4 regions of the Paenibacillus sp. FSL R7-0026 genome follow, and region 2 is predicted to be linked to each of the others. Evidence: riboswitches for the same ligand, from Rfam matches in the RefSeq annotation. Region 2 holds a riboswitch; each other region holds the start of a gene.

Region 1 (4,052 bases), on a different contig from region 2:
TAGTATCCGTGAAATTTAATGGATTAAATTTGAAATTCAATATTTGTGTTATTTTATATAACTCACTGTGTTATTTATGTGGCGAAGTGCAGGGAGGACCATATATAAGGAAGGACTATATATAAATGAATCAACAAGATCGGCTCTTACCGAAAAAGAGGGGATCAAATCTAATAATATGCAGTTCATGGGTAAAGATGACGAGATTATGCGATTTTTGATGAAAATGCCTAGCTGAAAAAGAAGTATTAAAAAATACTTTACTTTTAGTTCTGAACCCGGTATAATCAATTCTGTTGCCGATTATTTACGACATGCGGTCGTGGTGGAATGGCAGACACGCTATCTTGAGGGGGTAGTGGGCGTATGCCCGTGGAGGTTCGAGTCCTCTCGACCGCATCATATGAACGATTAAAAAGAAGCTTTCCGTTATTGGAAAGCTTCTTTTTTTGTCTTTTTCGAACAGTATGACATCAAAGTTGAGAAAAAAAAGCCATCCATTACCGGGGCAATACTGCTCTACCTTCCGGCTACGGGTGGCCTGTGTATTATTTTTGCAGCAAGTTCTTGATATCTTCTTCAATCTTGTCCGGTGTTGTTTTGGGAGCATAACGTTTAATGACCTGTCCGTTCTGATCCACAAGGAATTTGGTGAAATTCCATTTGATTGCTTTGGAGCCGAGCAGGCCAGGAGCTTCTGTACTAAGGTGTTGGAAAAGAGGGTGAGCGCTTGATCCGTTCACATCAATTTTCTCAAACATGGGGAAGCTCACGCCATAATTCATCTGACAGAACTCGGCAATATCGTCGGAAGATCCTTTTTCCTGTGCAAACTGGTTACTTGGGAAACCAAGAACTTCAAATGGAGCATCTTGAAACTTGTCTTGCAGTTCTTGAAGACCTTTGAATTGAGGGGTAAGGCCGCATGAGCTTGCCGTATTCACGATCAGGAGCACTTTGTCACGGTAGTCGGACATTTCAACTTCTTGACCGCGAAGGGTATTCACTTTGTAATCGTAGACTGTCATCTAAATCGCCTCCATTTATTTACTCTTATATCTTCTATTATATTGGTTGCAATTAAATATTGCAAAACTAATATGGTGTTAAAAGAATCAAAACAGGCAAGTTGTGCGGAATACGTGAATGAATTGCGAAGGGATTTTCGTCAGAGTGAGAATTAGATAGCCTTGAAGAGATGGATAGAGTATAACCTTATTGTAAGCGTTATTATGGATGAGTATTGGCAAAAATCTGCCGATTCGGTGATCTGTGAGGACTTTACACCGTCATGGCACGGGTGTATGATTCATAACGTAATTTCAATTTAAACTAAATTGTATATGAAAAACGAAACAAACGATAATATCGCTCGATCTTATCTTAAGATATACGAACGATGTTTTAATCGCTGAGTTTCCATTCATTCATGAGTGGAAAACGGGGGAACCAACGGAATGCGCTGTCCAGGACAGTAGGCATTCATGGGGTGAATTTTCCGGTGACAGCCGGAAATAGGGCGACTCTCGCGCCCGAATCCGTCAGCTAACCTCGTAAGCGTTAAAGGGAGAGGCAACAAGCCGTACGCTGGTTCATGGCGTTTTCGCCATGGATTCTTTAAGAAGCGTTCGGGAGGCCTTGGTCCCCCACGCTTCTTTTTTGTTGTCTTTTCACGCCAAGGGAGGAACGAATGATGGATACTGAGATGATCTTAGTGACTGCTCCAAATGAAGCAGGACGCAAATTTATCAAATTACTGATGTACAAAAAAATGCCGTTTGCCGTTCTAACCAACAGTGCAGGGGAAGAGCGCAGACTCCGTAGAATCGGAGTAGAACATGTCATTCGCATGAACACGGCTGCAGCTCAAAAATGGTTTTTGCCGCAGGGCAGCGTAGGCAACGTGTTTATTTTCGAAAACAGCCTGAATCTGACCTGTCGTTATTTACAGATCTGCCGTTCATGGACATCGAAATCCCTGTGCGTCATTACGGAGCAAAGCCATCCAAAGGGCATCTATCGGGGCATGGGCGCAGACCGGATTGTATATTCGCTCAATGGGGAAGTTGGCTTTCTCCTCAATGGTTAATGCCATAGCTTGTGATTGCTCAGGTGTAAGGTGCCTGTTATAATTGAATGTATCGATAAACGGAAGTTTGAGGAGACTCATGCATGATGGTGAGTCTTCTTTTTTATGGTTACAAGGAGGAATTGGCGTGCCGGATGTAGGTGGATTAAAATGGTTGTTTTTTGATGTTGGAGATACGCTGGTGGATGAATGGGAGCCGGTTGATGATATTATCGGACAGTTCGTCCGTGAAGCTTGTGCTTTAGGGTATCCAGTGAAAATTGAGGCGGTACGCGAACTGTTTGCCAACTGTTACCGAAAATATGAGCAATGGCCGATGAGAGTGGCGATTCGCACATTCGTTGAAGACGAGGGACACCAGAAACAGATTCAGGACAAGCTGAAGTTTCAAAAAGATCTTGAACGTCCTTTTCCTTCAGCGGATTCCGTTCTTCAGCAGTTGTCACGGCATTATCGCATTGGCATTATTGCCAATCAGAGTCCAGGAACGGAAGAGAGACTGGAGAGCTACGGCTTGCGGAAGTATGTTGATGTTCTGGCATGTTCGGCTGAAGAAGGGGTGTCCAAGCCAGACCCTGAGTTATACGCTGTGGCCTTGAAACAGGCCGGTTGTGAACCGGAGGAAGCTGTCATGATCGGCGATCGGATCGATAACGACATTATACCTGCTCAGAATCTGGGCATGCGGACGATTCGAATTATGCAGGGTTACGGAAGATTCCAGCCAGAATTATCGGATGACCAACGTGCGGATTGGACTGTTGATTCATTGGATCAACTCTTGCCGTTACTGATACCAAATCAGGATTAGATTCAGATGATTGTTTATTGGAGTTTAGAGTTTTACTACAAAAGAAATATGTTGCTGTACTGCAACAATAAAGGCTGATCAACTTGGGTATAGAATACCGGAGTTGATCAGCCTTTTTAGTATTTAGTCGATAAGAAGGAGATTAGAATAACCGAATCGTCTGAATGATCAGATATACATTCAGCACAACGATAATCGCGGCAATGACCCATGAGATGATTTTGAGCCACAATTTGTTGGCGAATGCACCCATGCTTTTTTTATCACTTGTGAACATCACCAGGGGAATTACAGCAAAGGGCAATTGAAGCGACAGCACGACCTGGCTCAAAATGAGCAGTTCTTCTGTGCCATGTTCTCCTGCAATGGCTGTCACAATTACCGCCGGGATGATGGCGATCAGACGTGTGACCAGTCTGCGCAGCCATGCCGGAATTCGAATGTTCAGAAAACCTTCCATAACGATCTGCCCAGCGAGTGTACCTGTAAGGGTAGAGTTCTGACCTGATGCTAACAGCGCCACACCGAACAGGATACTTGCAACCGTAGTACCTAATAGAGGTGTCAGCAGATGATAGGCATCTGCGATCTCGGCAACCTGCGTCATACCAGCACTGTGGAATACAGCGGCAGATACAATCAGGATTGCCGCATTGATGAACAGGGCCAGTGTCAACGCGATCGTAGAATCCATGGTCGAGTACCGAATGGCTTCTTTTTTGCCCTGTGGTGTCTGTTCGATCTGACGGGTCTGCACAATGGAAGAATGCAGGTACAGATTATGCGGCATCACGGTTGCTCCGATAATACCAATGGCAATATAGAGCATGGCCGGGTTTTGCAGAATCTCAACATTTGGTACAAAACCATGGAGAACACCGCCCATATCGGGTTTCGCCAGGAAGAGGTCAATCCCGAAGCAGAGGGCAATGGTCGCCATGAGCACAATGACGAGAGTTTCCAAAGCGCGGAAGCCTTTGTTTTGCAGTACAAGAATCAGGAGTACATCAACTGCGGTGATGATAACGCCGTATAACATGGGGATGTTAAATAACAGCTTTAACGCGATGGCAGAACCAATGACTTCAGCCAGATCGGTGGCTGCAATGGCAAGCTCACACAGTATCCATAACATCATGACAACAGGCATGC
Region 2 (4,052 bases):
CTGGAAGAGGCGGATACGGTAAAAAGCCTGACTGCAGCCGCAGCGGTGCTGCTACAGCTGGAGATCCCGCTGCCAGCGGTTACCCGCGCCGCCCAACTGGCGGCTGAAGGCAGCGCACTGGTGGTGCTCAACCCGGCTCCCGCGGTGCCGGGTCTGCCCCAGGAGCTCCTGCGGTGCGTCGACGTTGTCACGCCGAACCGCAGCGAGCTTGCCGTGCTTACCGGCCGGGATCATCTCCGGCCGGAAGACCTGGATGCGGCGGTCGCAGAGCTCGCCGCATCTCTCGGGGCCGCTGTCGTCACGACGCTCGGCCCCGAGGGGGCTGTGTACGCGGCGGCGCCTGGTGGCCGCGTACAAGCAGGGCGTGCCGGCGATTGCCGTGCGCCCGGCTACGCCGTAAGCGCCGTCGATACGACCGGCGCTGGCGATTGCTTCAACGGCGCGCTGGCAGTAGCCCTCGCGCGCGGTGAGACTTTGGACGCGGCCGTAGGCTTTGCCATGGGTGCGGCCGCGTTATCCGTGACGAAGCTCGGCGCCCAGTCCGGGATGCCGTCCGCACGTGAAGTTGAGGCCTTTCTGGCTGAGCATGCCGCAGAGGCTTAATAATTGGTACAACAAAGAGGCTCTTATTCTCCCAAAAGGGAATTAAGCGCCTCTTTGTTATGCGTGTGCAGAGAGAGATTATTTCTTCTCTGACAGCCACATGGCGATATTTGCAATCTCTTCATCCTGCAGCTTGCCTTTGAAGGAAGGCATGCCACCTTTACCTTTGACAATCGTAGAATAGATCTTCTCCAGATCATCCTGGCTGCCGATGTTAGCCAGAGCAGGTCCTACGCCACCTTGAAGCTGATCCCCGTGACAGGAGATACAATTGGCTTTGACCAGTGCTTCAGCTTGTCCGGCATCCAATGTTACTTCCGGCATGGTTGGCTTGGCTTCTTCAGCCACTTCTTCTTTCCCTGGAAGCGTAAACATTAAAACAATAGCTAAAGCGCATGCTGCAAAAAATACTCCGCTCATGATCCATTTGTGCATCCCTTATGTCCCCTCCAGAATGAAAGATCATCTAACCTGAAACTATCCATATCATTATAACGGAACCTGTACTGACATCATAGCATTTTGTGGGAATTTTTTGAACTAATCACATAACAAGGGGCAAATTTAGTTGTTTTGCAATGGATTCTAACCGCGAGGCCCTTCGTAAACCATACAGTGAAAGGGCTTCAAGCCGCTTGGGGTCTGTCGTTCGTATGTATCCTGGGTGACAAATCCACTCTTCAGATAGACTTGAATGGCACGAGCATTCCAAGTGAGTACTTCCAGATCAATCTCATTCGTGGGATTTCGGCGAATAGCTTCCTGTACAATGGCAGTGACAAAAGCTGTCCCTTGACCCTGACCACACAGCTCTGGATGCATGCCAAGGCCAATCCGGGTTACCCCTTGAAGTGGGAAGTATTGAGCAAACCCACATATGCGATCGTTCTGATCCAGGACGATCGCATATTGCTCCTGCCGCAGCTGTGCATCTCCGAATTCCACTTCCAGAGCTTTCATCTGCTTCCAGGGGAGCCAGCTGTAAATATTGTAAGGCGGATCATACTGCCAACTGCAGATAAGCTCCGCATGTTCTTCTCGCATGGGTACAACGTGAAACGTTACAGGGGTTTCCTTCATACACCTGCATGCTCCTTTCCTTGAAACAGAACTCTTTGTCCACTCTACAAAAGTGATGTTCATTTAGCAAGTCTTCCTTCCCAAGAAAAAAAATGAAACAAAAGTTCCGGTAATTTCGTTTATATTATAACGGGATGGGTAAAAACATCATAAGGGCACGGACGAACGAACGCAAAATGAACCTGTTGATGTCGCAGGATATACCCCGAGTATAACTTGCAACATGAATAAGGATTGAAGCACAAAAAAACCGCCGGATACATTCCTGCGGAGAATGTACCGGGCGGTTCTGTTATGCTTCTTGCTTCGTTCCAGTATGGTTAATGGTTACAGCATCATGTTGCTCAGCTTGTCCCTAGTCAAGGGCCAGTGATTCATATGCGTCCGTGCTCATAATCCGTTTCGCGCCAACATAACGATTGGCCCAATAGTTTTCACTCAATGCACTGATCGTAACGCCTTTGGAAGAAGAGGAGTGTGCGAACTTTCCATCCCCTACAAAGATACCTACATGAGATACGCCTTTACCCGTTGTATTAAAGAACACCAGATCGCCAGCTCTCATTTCCATGCGGGATACGGAATCGCCCATGTCGAATTGGGAACTGGATTGGCGTGCCAAATCAATACCCAACTTGTCGAATACATACCGTGTAAATCCGGAGCAGTCAAAGCCGTTAAGCGTTGTTCCCCCACTTTTGTATGTAGTTCCCATTGCTGAATCAATTACTGTGTCCATCTTTGAATCTGCGAATGCGCTACCTGCACCAAGCGATAAAGCGAATGTGATGCTAAGTACAGCTGCGGTTAATTTCTTCTTGAACAAGAGATATTCCCCTTCCAACGCCTGCGAGGTTAGCTTAAGGATTCGGTTGAAGGTCCCCTATGATCCCTCTGTAGCAAGATCAATTCACCCATAACTGGTTCCCCCGCTTCCCAGGTGCCAGGAATTTGGCTATGCTAGTTATGCACCTGCGAAATCAAGAAATGACGATTTAATTTTAAGTAGTTACAAATATGAATGTAAAGATTACAAAGTTGTTACTAAAAACTCACTGCGATTATTGTAACAGAGGAGTACGGCTTTGGCAACGTTTAGCAACAAATTTAGCAAAAAAAACCTCGACCTTTGACGGGGAAAGGTTGAGGTTTGCCTATTTATAAGTACATATTAGGCCATGAGTTTAACATGTGATGGTAACAATTTTTAAACTATCGGCTCTCACCTTTGGATATTTTGGACTGCCATAATCGGAAATGGCTGCATATTTTCCACAGACTCAATAGACATCTGGCAAGTGGATACGTCTGTTGTAGTATAAGTCCGGTCAGTCCCGTTAATAACCATGAGACTGTAGTGAATGCCCCAAAGACGAGCAAGTGTACTCCACCCAGTAGGAGTGCAATGCCGATTACAGCGATGAGATGACGCAGTGCAATCCAGAGTGCTTTGAGGGTACCGTGAGCCCCGCCTTCTCCTTCTGGTGCCGAAACACCGAACTGCATGTAGAGTATGACATGGTGGATGATCCAACCATATACAATCCAGGCAGCAACATAAGGTATACCAGGCAAAAGTAATTGAAGGGAATGAAATCCGTCCATGAGAATCGAGTAGAGCTTCGGTATGAGCCAGTAGGCGGGCAGAAGTATCAATAATGTACGTATGGTGTGGAGCAGCAGCATCGGTTTCCACAGATTTTTGATTCCGCGGACAAAGGGGATGCGCTCTTCTGTAGAATTAAAGTGCTGAAGTGAGTAGAGCAGTCCTGCCTGAATGAGGGGGCTGATCAACATGCGAACCAGCAGCATGCCCCCGAGAATCCATAGATAACGATGAACCTCCGGATGGGTAGACAGGTTAAGTTGACTTTCCATTTTGAACAAAAGTGTACTCAGCTCCCCTGCATCAGCATCTGGATAGCGCAGGAGCAGTGGGATGACAGCCGATTGTACCATTCGATAGAAGAAATATCCCCAAATGAGTTGATAGAGAAATAAGAGTGCGGCAATGAACATATGCTGACGGACGAGAAACCAGCCTTCACGTATTTTCGCTTTCACCGTTTCCACCTCACCATGACAGACCTCCGAATATGGCTTCTATTAGTTTGGTTACACTCATGCTCCAGCGGGACTTCGTCTGCTCATCCAGTCCGGATTTCAGGAAATTGTTCATATGGCGGTTCTCCAGCACGATCGAGTACAGGGGATCGGTCATGGCCCAGGATACGGGGGATGTGTGAGTTAATTTATACGTGATGCGATCTTCTTTGCCATTCCATTGCTTGGTGAGGATATGCCCGTCTTCAAAAGCAATGCGAACAGGAACGGCGCTGTAGTCACTGCCTTTTTTCGCTATCGTCACG
Region 3 (4,052 bases), 1.8 Mb from region 2:
ATTATGGTATCCCGCGAGTTCATTCATGAGAATGACCGTATTTTGTTCATTGATGATATCATTGCCAATGGAGATGCCGCTCGTGGCGTCATCAAAATTATCGAGCGTTCTGGCGCGGAACTCGTCGGATTCGGCGTTGTGGTCGAGAAAAGTTTTCAGGCGGGGGCACGCACGATTCGTGAACAGGGTATTCCGGTGGAAGCCTTGGTACGCATTCGTTCCCTGAACGATGGTACGGTACAATTTGACGATAACGAAATGTGACATTTTAAAGGAATAGGGCCTATTTTTTGAACTATGCCTTTGCATGACCGCCGATTTCATTTATAATGGGGTTATGTTAGGGAGAGGAGGCAACACCATGGGGAACCAACCGGCAACAGAACAATTTTTTAATGATAAGCTGGCGGAATCGAAAGTTCATTTTGAACGTGCCCTGGATTGTAAACATACGGAATTCGATGACCTTTATCCCTATATGATTGAACATCCTCAATTTTTCTGGTACAAACGCTATGTTGCCTGGTCAGAATTACTGACGATTGTAGGCTTGTGCGAAGAGTTGTCCTTCTCTTGGAAAGAACAATTTACACCGCATCAAGTGGAGTACCTTGAAGAACGTGTGATGTCCGCCAAAGTGCTTGATTTTTGGTTCGAGAAGAACGACAGCAAAGAGCACGCGCAGCGGTAACTTTCAGTCGGGACATAATTTCGAATGACATGACAGTCCAATACAGTCACGTGAGACCTAAATGACATTTCATTTAGGTCTCTTTTTGTAAATAAATTTGGAATATAGGAGTCATGAAGATGATTAGTGATACAGAACTGGACGCCCTGCGTCTGTCAGGTGAGAAAGTAAGAGTCGTTCGGGACGAGCTGGAATCGAACGATGTAACGGGAATTGTGGTTGCCTGGGATGGCGAGCAGGTACTTATCCGTCGTCAGAATCGACGTGTCGTTAAGCTGGATCGAGGTTACCGCTATCAGCTGTTCAGCGAGCCGCGCCAGAGTCCACTTAGTGAGTAACAGCTTATAATTATGGCAGAGCCATGAGAGTTAAATGTTTGGAATTACCATGATTTCTTGGCATAATTGACTCACTCGGGAGAGAAGATAGGTACAGTGAGGGAAGATCTGTAACTATAGCCGAGAGGGTGTGCTACAAGCCATGACATTGATGAATGATAAAGTTCATGCCTACAAGGATCAGATTGGAGCATTAAGCGATGTACTGCCAGGTGTGGTGAAGTCGTATCATGAGTTTACCGGAGAATGTTTCCAACCTGGCGTGATTGATGCAAAGACAAAACAGCTAATTGCACTTGGCATTGGATTATTCGCCAACAATGAAGTATGTACCTTCTACCATGTAGAAGAAGCCCGTGCCAAGGGAGCAACAGATCAGGAGATTATGGAGACCGTTGCGGTGGCCGGAGCTGTTGGAGGAGGACATGCCCTGTCTCAGGGTGCGATGCGAGTGCAGAAGGCGCTGCATTAGTAAGCAATGCAACATACATTTTTAAGTACAAAAAAGGCATCCGGTTAATAACCGATGCCTTTTTGTATGTGAATTACATTTTACCTAACATTTTATCATACATAAACTGTCCAGTTACCCGACGTGCTGTTACATAGCGGTCATTGAAGTATGGATTCGATAACTTCGTGATGCTTACACCTTTACTGCTGGAGGCATGAGCGAATTGTCCGCCGCCAATATATACACCTGTATGTGAAATGCCTTTGCCTGTTGTATTAAAGAACACCAGATCACCTGTCCGAACATTGCTCTTGGATACAGGCGTACCTGTTTTGGCTTGCTGCTGAGAAGTACGTGGCAATTCAATGCTGTATTTGTTGAAAAGATATCTCATAAAACCAGAACAGTCGAAGCCGGCTACAGTCGTGCCACCCCATTTGTAAGGAATACCTGTCATGTTGTTCACTACGGAGTTGATACTGCTTGCCTCTGTGCTTGTTGCCCCGGATGTAAATAATACAGCTGCTCCAAAAATGGAGATAATCAGTTTTTTCAAAATCAATGTTCTCCCTTCGATGCCTACGGAGTTAGCTAAGGGTTCGGTAGAAGGTTCCCTATATTTCCTATGTATAAGAATAATTCACCCAAATTGGTTCCCCCGTTTTCAAACATGAAACTCGGCAATGAATAATTAAGTTTTTGTAACTATTTGAAACTATATTGCATAAATGCGTAATTGTCAAACCCATTTAAACCCTTTCTTAATACCTCAATGTTAGCGGAATTAAGGTTTTTATATGAAAAAAGGGATCAAGTTTGGGTATCATTCATGACAAAAACGTCATTATTGATTCGTTTAAGACGAATTTGGATAAATAGATAGGTTTATCATGAGTTAAAAGAACTATTCCGTTATGTAGAATTATAGAGATTATATTCATTAAGTTGCATATATTGACAAAAATCGATTTTTTGCATATTATCTGATTATCCAATCCACATATTGGATTTAAAATGATTTTATTATGCGATAAATACAAATAAAGGAGGTTTAGGGACGCGTATCATAGATAAAGTAGAAGTGGAAGATTTATAAAAACGAACATAGGAGAGTGTTACATTTGAAAGCGAAGAAATTAGTTACTTTTGTCCTGGCATGTACGATGGTGTTCTCAGCAGTTGGAATGGCAGTTCTTCCTGTAGGGACGGTATCTGCTGCGGATGCATCAGGTACAACAGCGAGTATTTCTGATATTTTGAAGAACCAGCTGCCGGATGGAGGTTGGAGAAAAGATTATAAACAGACAAGTGGGGAGTGGGCAAAGTCCACGATAGACAACAAGGCTACATACTTAGAAATTAGAAGATTGGCGAAGGAATTTAAAAAGACGAATGATCCGCGTTACTCCACAGCTGCAATCAAAGGAATTAACTTTTTGATCAATATGCAGTATTCAAATGGCGGATGGCCACAGGTCTATCAAAGCTCCGGATATCACAAGCATATTACCTACAATGATGATGCCATGATTAATGTAATGATCATGCTCGATGAAGTAGCAGCACGCAAAGGTGATTTCTCGTTTATTGATAGTACACTTGCTAATCGCAGTAAAAATTCAGTTGCCAAAGGTGTGGAGGCGATTCTGAATACACAAGTCGTTTCAGGCGGTAAGCTGACAGGATGGGGACAACAACATGATTCCAGTTCCCTTAAACCAGCGAGCGCAAGAATCTACGAAGTGCCATCGCTGACAGCTGGAGAGAGTGTAACGATTGTTAAATTCCTGAAAACCAGACCTGCTAACGCTAAAATTACCGCATCTATTAAAGGAGCGGAGGCTTGGTTTAACAAGGTAAAAATTACGGGTTACAAGTATGAAAGAGCTAATGGAGATAGTAAAATTATCGCTGATTCCAAAGCTGCACCAATTTGGGCACGCTTCTATGAGATAGGAACGGACAAACCAATCTTTATTGGTCGTGACGGGGTAGTTAAATACAAATTAAGTGATATTGATAAAGAAAGAAGAGGTGGTTATGCATGGTATGGTAACTGGCCTTCCAAGCTGTAATTTGAAGTATGCTTCCGTTTTAATGAACCAAACTATTAGCAGCAGTTAAAGGTAGAGCCCGAATCGACACGGACGTCTGGTTCGGGCTTTATTGTTATTATTTTCAGTGTTGACATGATAGATTCCGCATGATATATTATTTCTTGTCGCCGATATTGATGACGGAGATACAATATGCGGTCGTGGCGGAATTGGCAGACGCGCACGGTTCAGGTCCGTGTGGGCTAACCCCCGTGGAGGTTCGAGTCCTCTCGACCGCATCTAAAAAAAGACTCCTTAAGCTAACACTTAAGGAGTCTTTTTTTGCATTTTTTGATATAACACTAACACTAGATTTAGTATCCAAGAGGTTAGTGCTTAGCTGCATGTACAGCAAATGTCTTCCATCAGCCATACGGAACGTTTATTGTGCTGCGGTAACATTAACGCTGTCAATATTCGGTCCTTCCGATCCAGTGGTAACCACTTTCAATGTATTGGTCCCCGTGTTCATG
Region 4 (4,052 bases), 3.5 Mb from region 2:
CCTCCTAGTCGATATTACATCGTATATAAACATACATACGTAACAATCTACAACTCGTTTCAATTTTAGCAAATAAAATCAAAACATGCGATTGCTCTTTATGTTAGGAAGATCGTTTATCGTTGTTCAGATGATCCTCCATCAGCCTCTCTGCAGTCTGCACGATTTCGTCGATCTGCATCCGCGTGATGGAATCAAAATGGATACCCATGATCACCGTAACGGTTACTTTCAGCTGCAGGGCAGCCTTTCGAGCAAGCCGCTCACACAGCTCTTGTTCCTTATGCCCAGGAATATGTACCGTCGTCCCGCTTATGCGCTCATGATCCACGTAGAACGTGGCTACGGCGCCAATATGCGCCTTTCCTCCGGTAACGAGAAAAACCTTATCCTCTCCTGCTTCAATCACCTGTAAACGTATGGATTTCAAATCATATGTACTCATATCCTATCCACCTATCCTTTTCTATATGTTATATATGGAGGAATTATGGCTGTCATAAGCTAAATCCGCAATGAAACTTCTCACACTACGCATATTTTATGGAACCCCCGGGCATACCAAGGAGAACGTCATTTTGGAAAAGGAGGCCGTTATTATGCGCGTACGCCTCATTATGCTAATGGTTATCGTTATTTTTCTCGGAGGATATCATGCTCCAGTTTCATCGCGGGATGTTTCAAGCCCGCCAAGTGAATCAGTATCAGGTTCAGATTCTGCGGAAGAAGAACAACTGACATTGGGACAGTTACGTCAAAAATATGCCGATACGTTCAAAACCAATGGTCCTTCAACCAAGAAGGTTGCACTGACTTTTGATGATGTACCTGATCCACGATTTACTCCACAAGTGCTGGATGTATTGAAGAAATACAATGTCAGAGCTACATTCTTCATCGTGGGTAGTCGTGCTGAGAAACATCCGGATCTGGTGAAACGCATCGTTAAGGAAGGGCATATGGTTGGTAATCACAGCTACAATCATCCTGAATTCAGTAAGCTGTCGATGAATGCCTTTCGCAAACAAATTTTACATACCGGGGATATTATTCGACGTTTGGCGGGATATACGCCCAAGATGATTCGGCCACCTTATGGAGACATTAATGAAGAACAGCTGAGATGGGCTGCCAAACAACGCTATAGCATTGTGAACTGGAACGTAGACTCCCTGGACTGGAAAGGCCTCTCCAAGGAAGAGGTGAAGGATAACATCCTATCTGCCGTGAAACCTGGCTCCATCGTTCTACAACATGCAGGAGGCGGTGTAGGATCAAATCTGAACGGTACGATTGAGGCTTTGCCTGAAATCATTGAGGAATTGCGTAATCGGGGATATGAACTGGTCACCTTGGACGAAATGCTGGGATTGCCAAAGGCCAAAGATTAGGATGACCGTGATAACAAATAATGAGAATATTAAAAGGGTGCTGTTCAATCGCAAATTAGCGACTGGCAGACACCCTGTTTGAATTCATTTTAAATGTAATTTACTCTCTACTTCAGAATGTACAGCTCGATATCCTGAAAACCAAATGAGCTTACAGACTGTTTGCTACCCGGGATAAAGATATCAATCCGGTGACCCTTGATTGCACCGCCCACATCCCGCGCTGTGGCTACAAAAGCCTGTTTTGGCAATCCTGGATGGCTGTGACCAGTTACCAGTACTTTGGTTCCAAGTGGAATTACACTTGGATCAACTGCAATCGTGCCCAGTTCAAGGTCATTTCCGAAATAATCGACTGCACCCCATCCTCCATTTTCGGACGGATCTGCAGAGTATGCCGTTGCTTTTACGTTCACAGCTTTGCTGTAATCGAATGTCTTACCCCAGGCTTGAACAACTTTGTTATCTGCGTTAACGTCCAAGCTCGCTGTAGTAACAGTCTTCGCTTGGGTCTTGCTCTCCGTTGCCGCAGCGGCTGCTACATTGTTTGCCTTACCGGGAATCGTAATTTTCAAACCACCATAAATGTTGTAAGCCGAAATGTCGTTGTTTGCTTTAACCAACGTGTTGAGTGCTACTCCATATTGTTTCGATAAGGTGTAGAAGGTATCCCCTTCTTTGGCCACATGAACTGAATCGGCGTGAGCCGGAACGGCTTGAATGAGCATTGCTGTTGTCATTAATGCTACTGCTGTTTTGGCTATACGTTTCTTGTTAATCATGGTCTTCCTCCCTCATTGTGCCTGCGAAGTTAGTTGTCGGATTCGGATGAGGAGCCCACCCTATAGGTTCTTCATTACATTTGAAACGTTATGTACCCCTAATTCACCCCAAGCAGTGTGCCATAGATCTTCCCCCTGCACAATCTGCATCGTTACATCCCCCGCACTCCCTGTCCGGAAGTTTCGGCAGAGTTCAATATATCACAATTTTGTAACCTGAACTTGTAGTAATTCTTACCAAATGGTTTTTAGCATGTCATCATATCTAAGAATACTGCATTCTTTAGAATTATTGGACGACCCGATTCCTTTACATCTGGTAACAGAATAGTTACTTTTCAAATCTATAAATGATTAATACGCACAAAAAAATAGCGTTACCGACTCGATGTCAGTAACGCTATTTAATCTTTCGTTTAGAGTACTTTGGCAAGAAAATCACGTGTACGTGAATTTTTTGGAGCTCCAAACACCTCATCAGGTGTTCCCTCTTCCACAATAACCCCGCCATCCATGAACAAGATGCGGTCTCCCACTTCACGTGCGAAACCCATCTCATGGGTTACGATGACCATCGTCATTCCGCCTTCTGCAAGACGTTTCATGACATCCAGCACTTCACCGACCATCTCAGGGTCCAGTGCCGACGTAGGCTCGTCAAACAGCATCACATGCGGCTGCATGGCCAATGCTCTAGCAATGGCGATCCGCTGTTTCTGTCCACCAGACAGCTGATTCGGGAATGTATCTTTTTTATCGTACAAGCCCACGGTGTTAAGCAGATCAGCAGCAATTTTTTCCGCTTCCTGAGTGGATTGTTTCTTCACTTTAATTGGAGCAATCGTAATGTTTTGCTCTACCGTTTTGTGTGGGAACAGGTTGAAGTGCTGGAACACCATGCCCATTTTCTCACGAGTTGCGTTAATGTTATGCTTGGGGTCCGTGATTGACACGCCTTCAAAATCAATCTCTCCTGAGGTAGGCTGTTCCAGCAGATTCAGACAACGCAAGAAAGTACTTTTACCTGAACCGGAAGGACCGATGACCACGACAACCTCACCTTTGCCAATCGTCACGTTTATGCCCTTAAGCACATCGTTATTTCCATAAGATTTGTGTAATTGTCTAACGTCTATCACTTGCACTCAACTTCCTTTCCAGTCGTCCCAGCAGCTTGGACAAAATGAACGTCATTACAAAGTAGATGGCTGCTGCAATCAAAAATGGACTCAATCCTTGGTACGTAATGTTCTTGACTACACTTGCCTGATACATAATATCCACCATACCGATAACGGAGATAATGGAGGATTCTTTGATGATAGTTATGAATTCATTACCGATCGCTGGTAATACAGCTTTGAAGGCTTGTGGCAATATGATATAACGCATCGCGGCGCCTCTGCCCATTCCGAGGGAACGAGCTGCTTCCAACTGACCACGATCCACACCTTGGATACCTGCACGGAAAATCTCCGCCAGATAGGCACCACTATTGATTGAAAGTGTAATGATACCTGCCTGAAGTGCAGTGAAGTTAATGCCAAAGCTCAGGGAAAAACCATAGTAAATAATCATCAATTGTACCAGCATCGGTGTGCCACGGATCACTTCAACGTAAGCCGTACCGATCCAGCGCAAGATTGCAGCGTCATGCAAACGGAACAAACAGATGATCAATCCAATAATTACCCCGAAGATAACCCCAAGTGCAGACAACAGAAGTGTGTATCCTACACCTGTAGCATAGAAACTTTTGTACTCCCAGAATACTTGGAAAATATTTTGTGATTTGTTCGCTTTATCCGCCATCAAGAGGCTGGCGTCAGTCACCATCTGATTGATTTTATCTTCGCTTTTCAGTCGCTCCAGTGTTCCA

What was found. A riboswitch is a leader RNA that binds a small molecule or an ion and turns the genes downstream of it on or off. The one in region 2 is predicted to bind cyclic di-AMP.
Region 1: linked by a shared signal. The riboswitch ahead of MKY44_RS29410 (hypothetical protein) and the one ahead of MKY44_RS00525 (C40 family peptidase) in region 2 are both predicted to bind cyclic di-AMP.
Region 3: linked by a shared signal. The riboswitch ahead of MKY44_RS08950 (C40 family peptidase) and the one ahead of MKY44_RS00525 (C40 family peptidase) in region 2 are both predicted to bind cyclic di-AMP.
Region 4: linked by a shared signal. The riboswitch ahead of MKY44_RS16100 (3D domain-containing protein) and the one ahead of MKY44_RS00525 (C40 family peptidase) in region 2 are both predicted to bind cyclic di-AMP.

Annotation. Positions count from the first base shown of each region.
Region 1 is NZ_JBBORG010000002.1:100,859-104,910, reverse strand. It holds tRNA gene MKY44_RS29420 (tRNA-Leu) at 317-399, shown strand; gene MKY44_RS29415 (glutathione peroxidase) at 549-1,028, opposite strand; cyclic di-AMP (ydaO/yuaA leader) riboswitch at 1,400-1,575, shown strand; gene MKY44_RS29410 (hypothetical protein) at 1,691-2,089, shown strand; gene MKY44_RS29405 (HAD family hydrolase) at 2,217-2,900, shown strand; gene MKY44_RS29400 (Nramp family divalent metal transporter) at 3,043-4,052, opposite strand, start outside.
Region 2 is NZ_JBBORG010000001.1:107,725-111,776, forward strand. It holds gene rbsK (ribokinase) at 1-603, shown strand, start outside; gene MKY44_RS00515 (c-type cytochrome) at 682-1,038, opposite strand; gene MKY44_RS00520 (GNAT family N-acetyltransferase) at 1,189-1,683, opposite strand; gene MKY44_RS00525 (C40 family peptidase) at 2,039-2,509, opposite strand; cyclic di-AMP (ydaO/yuaA leader) riboswitch at 2,513-2,650, opposite strand; gene MKY44_RS00530 (hypothetical protein) at 2,896-3,747, opposite strand; gene MKY44_RS00535 (M1 family metallopeptidase) at 3,758-4,052, opposite strand, start outside.
Region 3 is NZ_JBBORG010000001.1:1,927,432-1,931,483, forward strand. It holds gene MKY44_RS08930 (xanthine phosphoribosyltransferase) at 1-264, shown strand, start outside; gene MKY44_RS08935 (hypothetical protein) at 362-691, shown strand; gene MKY44_RS08940 (hypothetical protein) at 811-1,029, shown strand; gene MKY44_RS08945 (carboxymuconolactone decarboxylase family protein) at 1,172-1,501, shown strand; gene MKY44_RS08950 (C40 family peptidase) at 1,575-2,039, opposite strand; cyclic di-AMP (ydaO/yuaA leader) riboswitch at 2,045-2,176, opposite strand; gene pelA (pectate lyase) at 2,596-3,558, shown strand; tRNA gene MKY44_RS08960 (tRNA-Leu) at 3,735-3,818, shown strand; gene MKY44_RS08965 (carbohydrate-binding protein) at 3,962-4,052, opposite strand, start outside.
Region 4 is NZ_JBBORG010000001.1:3,654,192-3,658,243, forward strand. It holds gene lpdD (prenylated flavin chaperone LpdD) at 104-445, opposite strand; gene MKY44_RS16095 (polysaccharide deacetylase family protein) at 600-1,391, shown strand; gene MKY44_RS16100 (3D domain-containing protein) at 1,499-2,173, opposite strand; cyclic di-AMP (ydaO/yuaA leader) riboswitch at 2,176-2,372, opposite strand; gene MKY44_RS16105 (amino acid ABC transporter ATP-binding protein) at 2,590-3,312, opposite strand; gene MKY44_RS16110 (ABC transporter substrate-binding protein/permease) at 3,299-4,052, opposite strand, start outside.